3 regions of the Mesobacillus sp. MER 48 genome follow, and region 1 is predicted to be linked to each of the others. Evidence: riboswitches for the same ligand, from Rfam matches in the RefSeq annotation. Region 1 holds a riboswitch; each other region holds the start of a gene.
What was found. A riboswitch is a leader RNA that binds a small molecule or an ion and turns the genes downstream of it on or off. The one in region 1 is predicted to bind lysine.
Positions count from the first base shown of each region.

Region 2: linked by a shared signal. The riboswitch ahead of M3593_RS05645 (aspartate kinase) and the one ahead of M3593_RS17995 (amidohydrolase) in region 1 are both predicted to bind lysine.
Region 3: linked by a shared signal. The riboswitch ahead of M3593_RS11665 (Na+/H+ antiporter NhaC family protein) and the one ahead of M3593_RS17995 (amidohydrolase) in region 1 are both predicted to bind lysine.

Region 1 covers NZ_JAMAUR010000005.1:261,402-264,686, forward strand. The annotation lists gene M3593_RS17985 (GntR family transcriptional regulator) at 1-263, opposite strand, end outside; gene M3593_RS17990 (nuclease-related domain-containing protein) at 826-1,731, opposite strand; lysine riboswitch at 1,841-2,019, shown strand; gene M3593_RS17995 (amidohydrolase) at 2,171-3,285, shown strand, end outside.
Region 2 covers NZ_JAMAUR010000001.1:1,102,754-1,106,038, forward strand. The annotation lists gene M3593_RS05640 (YslB family protein) at 1-175, shown strand, start outside; gene M3593_RS05645 (aspartate kinase) at 421-1,653, opposite strand; lysine riboswitch at 1,813-1,990, opposite strand; gene uvrC (excinuclease ABC subunit UvrC) at 2,060-3,285, opposite strand, start outside.
Region 3 covers NZ_JAMAUR010000003.1:33,084-36,368, forward strand. The annotation lists gene M3593_RS11665 (Na+/H+ antiporter NhaC family protein) at 206-1,792, opposite strand; lysine riboswitch at 1,931-2,114, opposite strand; gene yunB (sporulation protein YunB) at 2,181-2,939, opposite strand; gene M3593_RS11675 (HD-GYP domain-containing protein) at 3,049-3,285, opposite strand, start outside.

The DNA.
Region 1 (3,285 bases):
ACATCCTTTTCGGTCAAGCCAATGACTATAGCGCCCATTCTTTCCAGCCGAATCAAGTTTTCAGCCGCGAGGATTTTCAGCGCTTCACGAATGGGTGAGCGGCTGACCCCAAAGTCCGCAGCTAATTTGTTTTCCGAAAGGGTGGCACCGCTTTCAATCAATCCCGAAATAATCTGCATCCGCAGCTCACTCGCGACACGATCACCGGTCGACGCCTTCGAAAGCCATTTTTGAGGATAAAGAAATTCATTTTTTTCAGTCATTTCCTCACCTTCCTGGTTAATCAAGTATACTTGTATACAAGTATTATAAAACGAATTTTAGAAATTGCAAGCGTTTTCTACTGTGATTATTTTGCCAAATTAGTTTGGTTTCATTCTCGATAGAAAAGGAGGTGGAATTAAATAAAGAAGAAAAAATGTGCACGGTTAAGGGAAGTAAGAGAAAAACCGTTCAAATAAAGAAGAGATATGTGCCCGGTTAAGGGAAGTAGGAGAAAAACCGGTCAAATAAAGAAGAGTTATGTGCCCGGTTAAGGGAAGTAGGAGAAAAACCGGTCAAATAAAGAAGAGTTATGTGACCGGTTAAGGGAGGTAAGAGAAAAACCGGTCAAATAAAGAAGAGATATGTGACCGGTTAAGGGAGGTAAGAGAAAAACCGGTCAAATAAAGAAGAGATATGTGCCCAGTTAGGGGAAGTAAGAGAAAAACCGGTCACATAAAGATGAGATATATGACCGGTTAAGGAAAGAAAAAGGGAAACGGGTCAAATAAATTGCCAAGAGGAGATAAAACTTCCCCTTGGCTAAAGTCCGTGTAGAAATTATTACTCGTAATAAGTAGATTTGCATTCGCCGTTGGCTGATAGATTGTTTTTTAAAACTCTTCTAATAGATTTCCTTGGTAGGTCTCCGTTGCTCCAATCATATATGATGGTTGTGGTTACTCTTCGATCGGGAAACAGTATTTGAAAACTTTTTAACGTTTGTAAAACAAGGGATTCAATAGAGTCACGTGCCCCACAGTGACTGCATACAAATCTTTTTTGTCCCAATGAATCCAAAAACCCCCCACACCCCTCACAAACAACCCCTTTCCTCAACCCATCAAATTCGTACCCTGGCACTCTGGTAAACGGTGATTTCTTAATATGCAAGGACAAGAGGGCCTCGGCGAGTTTGGTATGTTTGTTTGTTAGTTTTGAGGAGGTTCTGTTCATCCTATCCATAAATCGGTTCAGTTGGGTTGGCAAAATAATGGGTGATTTCAGTGGTGCTTGCAGAAGGGTGAATTCCGGGTTGATGAACACGAGGTGTGGTTCGAGAGGGATGTAGAATCCTAGATTCTTCAGCAGTTGTTTTAGCAGGGATTCGGCACGGCTTAGCTGGTGGAGGGGGTTTTTGGTTTCAGCACCGGCGGCGGTTTTAAATTTGTCTCCATCTAAATAGTAGTCTCCTTCTAAATTTTTCACTTCGAAAAGGTGGAGCCGATCCTGGGTAATCACGAGGGAATCGATTTGAAAGAGGGTGCCATTCACTTCCAGTAAAAGGTCGTTGATAATCAGACTCTCCACTCGGCAGTTCGTGAACCAATGGTCAAATTGCACTTCGCCTTCATAGCCCTTCTCCAGCGTGAACAAGTTCAATGCCACTTTCTCTTCCAGCTCCATCCGGGGCTTCAACGCTTGTAAAATCTCTAATTCTTCTGGTTTGGTCCGTTCTTTAACGATCATTTTCCACTTCCTTTCTTCCTTCATTTTAAAAGAATCCAAAATAAAAATCAGTGAACATTCTGGGGCATTTATGATACTATTAAGCTAATTTCATATGATCTTATCAGATCGGTGAGGTAGAGGAGCGAACAACAAGAGTAGGCCATCGGAGATAGACAATCAATGATGGTGGCTGGAAGGGTTGTTTGCCGAAGCGTGGCCAGGGTCAGACTGGTTACTGCTGGGATGCTTTCTGAAAAAGGAGCAGACTGTCATGCTTGAATTGGCGCATGGAGAACTACTGATCGAAATGGGAGATAACGTGTATTGTAAAAGCAATGACCGGTTATTTCTGCCGTTGCTTTTTATAGACAAGAGCTTTTCCTCCATTCCTTCTATTAAACTCCACTCCCGGGCATGTGCCTCTCCTGGCTTTCATTTTACCAAAAAGGAGAGAATCATCTTGAGAACCATCTACAAAAATGGCACCATCTATACATTCAATTCACTTAACCCAATTGTTCAGGCTGTGGTCATTGAAAATGGCCGGTTCATCGATATGGGAACTTCTGCGGATATGGTGCTGCATTGGGGCAGCCAGGCACAAATTATCGACCTCGAAGGGAAAACAGCCACCCCTGGCCTGATCGACAGCCATCTTCACCTATCGATCATGGCAGATAGTTTTATCAACCTAGACTTTGTCGGGATCACAACCAAGCAGGGGATGCTAAAAAAAATACAGGAAAAAGCAAACCAGCTTAAGCCGGGCGAATGGATTGTCGGCTCAAGCTGGGACGAGAACCTTTTTACCGACGGAGGGATTCCGACAATTACAGAGCTGGATTATGTCGCGCCGGCAAACCCGCTATTTTTAACAAGAACGTGTTTGCATGCGACGCTAGTCAATAGCAAGGCGCTTGAGGTGAGCGGCTATCATCCGGGCATGAGTGTTCCAGAAGGGGGCACAATCGTACTGGATGAAAACACGAAGCAGCCGACTGGATTGTTCCTGGAGTCAGCGGCAAATCTCGTCAGACATTATATTCCAGAGCGCTCCTACCAAGATTGGAAGAAAGCGATGCGCCAGACGATGCAATTTGCGATCAGCAAGGGGCTAACAAGCGTGCATACGAATGATCCGCTGTATCTCGGCGGATTGGAGCAGACATGGAATCTTTTCAATGAGCTGTTAAATGGAGAGCAGCTTGGTTTGCGCAGCAATCTCCTGATCAACCATGAATTTTTACCAGACTTAAAAGAAGCGGGAATGTACACTGGATACGGGAATGATACACTGCGAATCGGCGCTGTGAAAATTTTTGCCGATGGAGCGTTTGGTAGGAGAACGGCGCTCCTGACAGAACCATATAGCGATGCGCCGGGACACTACGGCGATGCGATGTATGACCAGGAACAGCTATATGAAATCGTAAAAGGGGCGCGTGATCTGGACATGCCGATTGCAGTCCATACGATTGGTGACCAGGCACTGGAAAATGTCCTTGATGTGCTGGACAAGTTCCCGGCTGCAGCCTATCGCGACCGTTTGATCCATGCACAGGTTTTAAGAGA
Region 2 (3,285 bases), on a different contig from region 1:
TTCCTCCCGACTGAAAAAAAACCCAAATACCACATTCCAGCTGGAAGCCGGTTTCATCGCCCAGCAAATGGAACACCAGAAAAAATTTACAGCAGAAGCATTCGAGCACCCCAATAAGAAAGCATCAAAAGTCCAGTTTACAATCAAGTGGGATAAGACTGATATTATTGAGTAAATATAAGAGGGCACAGTGAAACCGTTACTGTGCCCTTCCGCTTTAATGTGACGATAAACTCTCTTCTGCCCTTTATCCGCACATAATCCGCTTTAATGTAACAATAAACTCTCATTCTGCCCTTTTATCCGCATATAATCGTCTCTAATGTGCCTATAAACTCTTGAGGGACACTTTTACGATCACACAGCAGCATATATAAAAGCTTTCCTGGGGGGCACCCAGGAAGCTTTAAGCATGATTTATTAGTTCGTCTTAACCGCTCCTGAATAAAGCTCGAATGCCTCATGGAGTGATTCGACGGCATGGACCATTTGTTTTTCGTTTACGACTGTGGAAACTTTGATTTCGGATGTGCTTACCATTTTGACCTGGATGCCGTTTCCTTCAAGGACTTCAAACATTTTCGCGGCAACCCCGGGATTTGAGACCATGCCTGATCCGACAATCGATACCTTTGCAAGGCCAGTTTCTGATTCGACGGATTGATAATTCAATGATTCTTTATTCCGTTCCAGTACGTCCAGTGTTTCTGTCAGATCATTGCTCTTGATGGAGAATGAAATATTGGCTGTGCCTGCTTCTGTGCGGCTCTGGACGATGATATCCACATTGATATGATTTTGGGCAAGTGTGGTGAAGATCGTAGAAAGCCCTTTTAAAGAAGTGCTTACTCCCAGTACTGATACTCTCGTGATCTGGTCTTCAAACGCTACTCCACGTACAACTAGATTTTGTTCCATTTCATTCTCCTCCTCGATCATTGTGCCTCTTTCTTTTTCCATACTGGATCTTACTTCAAGCGGCAGTCCGTAATTCTTGGCGAATTCGACCGCACGCGGGTGGAGCACACCTGCTCCCAGGTTCGCCAGCTCAAGCATCTCGTCATATGAGACACTCAGTAACTTCCTTGCACTTTTCACAAATCTTGGATCGGTCGTGAACACGCCCGTTACATCTGTATAAATATCGCATTTATCAGCCTTCAATGCGGCTGCAAGCGCGACGGCTGTTGTATCTGATCCGCCCCTTCCAAGTGTGGTGATTTCCCCGTCCTCTGTTACACCCTGGAATCCGGCGACAATGACCACCATTCCTGACTCCAGCTCTTTGGAAATCCTGTCTGTGTCAATATCGATAATCCGGGCGTTTCCATGGATGGCTTCGGTCTGGATTCCAGCTTGCCAGCCAGTAAAAGAAACTGCGTCTATTCCGCTCTGTGCAAGAGCCATTGAGTAAAGCGCGATGGTGATTTGCTCTCCCGTCGTCAAAAGCATATCCATTTCCCTTTTGGATGGCGCCCTTGAAATATCGTTCGCCATGTCGACAAGATGGTCGGTCGTCTTGCCCATTGCTGATACGACTACGACAACATTATTGCCGTTCCTCAATTCTTCTGCTGTCCTTGAGGCAGCATTCCTGATCTTTTCAACACTGCCAACCGATGTTCCGCCGAATTTCTGTACAATCAATCCCATTAGTTTCCCCTGCCTCTTTTTCAGTATTTTGCCTCTGTAAGAGCTTCAAGGCTTATCTGCATATGTATTTTCCCCGAGCCTTTTAAAAAAAGAGCCGTAAAAACAGAAAAAGCAATGGAAGTGGCTCCCATTGCTTAATAAACGTGTATATACGCTGCAACATGAGATAGCACTCCAAGATGGCAATCTTGACAATCCAGCGTTTATTCAACGAAGGACCAGCGAGAAAATGGATAGGCATCTCCTCACTTCGGCAAGCATCCCCTTTCAAAGCCCTTCCCAGAATCCTATAATTCTCCGGCCTTTTACTCTTGAAGCTTGCACCTCTATCTTCACTTTAATACTCTAAAGTGATAGCAATATGAAATTTTTATCATTATAGCATACAAAAATATAGATTGCTACATTAATCCTGTAATTTCTGATATAGTTCCTGAGCAACATTCGCCGGCAGCCCGGCTGCACTCAATTCCTCAACAGAGGCTTCTCGCATTTTTTTGACTGAACCGAAATGTTTCAGCAGCGCTTTCTTCCGCTTTTCGCCAATGCCTGCGATATCATCGAGGATCGATTGGAAAGCGCTTTTTCCCCTCAGCTGGCGGTGGAAGGTGATGGCAAAGCGGTGCACCTCATCCTGAATCCTTTGCAGCAGGTAAAACTCCTGGCTGTTCCGCGGCAATTCAATCACCTGCAATGGATTGCCATATAGCAGCTGGGAAGTCCTGTGCTTATCATCCTTGGCCAGGCCGGCAATCGGAATATCAAGACCTAATTCATTCTCCAGGACATCCCGGGCGGACTCGATATGCCCTTTTCCGCCATCGATGATGATCAAATCCGGCAGCGGCAAACCCTCTCTCAACACCCGGGTATACCGGCGGCGGACGACTTCCCTCATCGACTCGTAGTCATCTGGCCCCTTCACTGATTTGATTTTATATTTCCGGTACTCCCTTTTCTCGGGTTTCCCATCAATGAATACGATCATCGCTGAAACCGGGTCAGTTCCCTGGATATTGGAGTTATCAAATGATTCGATCCGATGGGGTGTATAGATCCCCATTTGTTTCCCAAGGTTCTCAACTGCGTTAATGGTCCTTTCCTCATCGCGCTCGATCAGGGAGAACTTTTCCTGAAGGGCGATCCGGGCATTTTTTGAAGCCAAGTGTACAAGCTCTTTTTTCTTGCCGCGCTGAGGCTTGAGGACTTTTACACCAAGCAATCCCTCTGCCATTTCTAGGTCGACGCTTTCGGGCACCAATATCTCCTTTGGCTTGAAATGCTCATTTTTCGAATAAAATTGGCCAAGATATGTGAGAATATCTTCCTCGGGTTCATTATGGATCGGGAACATCGAAACTTCCCTTTCAATCAATTTCCCCTGGCGGATAAAAAATACCTGAACACACATCCAGCCCTTATCGACTGCATAGCCAAACACATCACGGTCGGTAAAGTCTGTCGTGGTCATCTTCTGCTTTTCCATTGTTGCTTCAATATGGGCAATCTTGTCGCGGAACTCCTTTGCCCTTTCAAAGTCAAGTTCCTCGGCAGCGGCAGCCATTTTTTCTGTCAAATCAACCTTGATTTCCTTGTATCCGCCATTCAGGAATTTCGTGATTTCATCGGTAA
Region 3 (3,285 bases), on a different contig from region 1:
ATTAGAAAGTTTTATATTTTCAGATTATTTGGTCTAGAAATAGTATAGCTAGTTTTTAATGGCTTGTCAAAATATTATTTGCGTCATAATAAATTTTTTTCGATAAAATTTTCCCAACTATACTAAAACTCCTATTAATTAGGATTCTATTCCCGCTATTTTAAAAATATGAAAAAAAGCTGTCTGATACCAGACAGCTTTTTCATTATTCTGCTAGATTTTCTTTCAGTACTTCTTCCTGGTTTGTTTTGCTTCCGAAGATGAACGCAAAAGCAACCAGCAGGATGGCCACTACTGCAAGAGCTGCGAGCGTGCTGCCTGTAAAACCGAGGACCAGGAATCCGACAGCAGAAATTGCTGCTGAAATCAGCGCGTATGGCAGCTGTGTCATGACATGGTCCATATGATGTGAACCAGCACCTGTTGATGATAGGATCGTTGTATCGGAAATTGGCGAGCAGTGGTCTCCAAAAACTGCACCAGCCAGGACAGCTGCTAAAGCAGGCAAAAGAATTGTAATATCAGCAGCCGCTGCGATATCTCCTGCAATCGGAAGCAGTATTCCGAATGATCCCCATGATGTTCCTGTTGAGAACGCCATGATTCCGGCTACGAGGAACAACAGGAATGGCAGGAAGGCAATATTGATGTTTGAGCTTTCAACGATGCCTGCCAGATATTTACCTGTTTCAAGCCGGCCAATCAGGTCAACGATGACCCAGGCAAAAACGAGAATATAGATAGCCGGAAGCATTGATTTAATGCCCTCAGCTAGTCCTTTTCCAAAGACATTGGCATTGACGCCTTTTAATACAGCCGCCTGTCTGACAAAAAGAATCAACGCTACAGCAAGTCCCAACAATCCGCCAGTTACAAGAGATTTGGTGACATCTGTATTTTCAAAAATACCGAAAATGGTTACTTTTCCTTCAACAGCACTTGCGCCTGTCCAGAGCATCATGCCTACTGTTCCTACGACAAGGGCTACAATCGGCCATACAAGGTCTCCAACAGTACCTTTCGTACTCGTTGGCAGATCATCCTTCAGTTCCCCTGGTACCGGCTTGTCCTGAGGAACAACAATTCCTTCCGTAATCGCAAGTTCCTCATGCTTTTTCATTGGGCCGATTTCAACATTCCTAAGAGCAACAATGAACACCATTGCCAATGCTGCAAGAGCATAGAAGTTCATCGGCACGATCTGCATGAACCCTGAGAACGCACTGTATTCATTCACGCCGTGTGCAGCAAGGATTGTACCAATCAATGCAATGATATAAGCACCCCAGCTGGAAATCGGAGAGATGACACACATTGGTGCTGAAGTTGAATCGATTATATAGGCCAGTTTTGCGCGCGAAACCTTCTGGCGGTCCGTGATTGGACGAGTGATCTGCCCTACAGCCAGTGCATTGAAATAATCATCAATAAAAATAATAATGCCAAGGAAAGCACCGACTAATTGAGCCCCAGCTCTTGTTTTGACACGCTTCATTGCCCATTCGCCGAACGCTCGGCTTCCTCCTGAAATAGAAATGAAGGCTGTAATTGTACCCAAAAGCAGCAAAAATAAAATGATGTATAGGCTATACGTGTTCAGTTCGCCATCAGCGATGACTATCCCCTTGGCTGCATCCCACATAATAGCGAATGTTTCAATGATATTAAAGTCAGCAAGCAAAAACGCTGCTGCGACGATGCCTGTCCCCAAAGACAATAGCACCCGCCTTGTGATCACTACCATCAAAATAGCCAATAATGGCGGCAGCAATGAGAAAATTGTGTTCTCCATTCTTTCTCCTCCTTATTTTTGACAGGGGGGAAACTGTTCCATGAAAAGAGTTGTAGCCACTTTCTATAAAAATATAAAAAAGGGCAACGATAGAGAACATTCTATCGCTGCCCTTAATAAGCAACTAGTGTCTCCATCACGATCTGTAGCTCCCCATTATGGATATACCTCCATAATGACAGTGATACTCCTGTTCAAAGTATCCCCAGCAATAAAAAATGCGACTCATTTTTTATTACTTCGGCAAAATTCCCTTTCTGCTGTGGTCAAAGTTGTCATCCTCACACAGCTTACTCTTGAATCCTGCGCCTCTACCCCATCGGAATGATGTGGTTTATTATTCAATTGATTTTATAATATAACAATATCACTAACTTGACAACTGTTATTATTCGCCAGGAAGCTGGATGGCTGGGGATGTATCTCCTCCGCCATTGTAGAACTGCGGTACTTTTCCAGGATAATAGAAGCTGCCAATCGGAATATTTTCCTGAACGGTTGCGATTTCGGTCGCAAAAGGAATAATGATTTGCACATTCACTTTTACCCTGACCGATACATTTATAAGGGTATTATTGATCCCATGCTCCTCAGTATCCCAGACGACATCGGCCGTCACATCGCCAATTGCATTGAACTTCACTGGAACCCTTGGCCCCATATTACCGAGCAGCGCATTGTTGGTCGCCTGACCCAAAGGAACATAATAAATGATTCCTTCTTCCCTGTCTTTTTCATCGGTTACGAGCTCGACATCGGATAACATTTCGAGAGAGGTAAGATTCCCTCTTTCTGCTTCTTTCAGGTTCATTTGTACAATATTGGTTGTTTCCGCTTTTACCCGGTTGATGATTTCTGTGTTGAATTTCACCACAGTGGTTGTACCTCCATCCACCGGTACAAATTCAATTACTTTATCAATATCCATCCCGCTGGCTATTTTTTTGTTGATTGCCTTGTTGATAACCAGAGTCGCAATTTTTCTTGTCTGGGATTCAGCATATTTCATCAAAGTCGGTTCAAGTCCTTTATCGATGATCCAAAGTCCTGCGGCAGTGGAAAAGGAAAAAAATACGAATGTCAGCAGGAATACATACCTGAAAGGCAATGGCCCTTTCCGAGGCAGCCGCCGGCCGAATTTTGCCAAAACAAATCCCCCCTCTAAAGCTATATGTATGCTTCAAAGGGGGGAACTAGCCTAAAAACTATAATTACTTTGTCTTATAGTAAAAGGAATTTCACTTAGCGGAACGAAATTAATAATTCGTTGCATACTCGTATTGTATGATCGTATCACAGCTGACAATCATTTGTGATAGATTGGCTTTTAGATCCAGGTTGTACGGTTCCACTCTTTGGCCGCTGTCCTCCAGAATACGGACAACAGGCCGCTCGCTCAAGCCAGGATTTTGTTGTGCTACGACTCCCTTCCGGCCATCACTCAGGGTGACAGTCAGGCCGATTGGATAGATGGCCACAGCTCTGCGGAACGC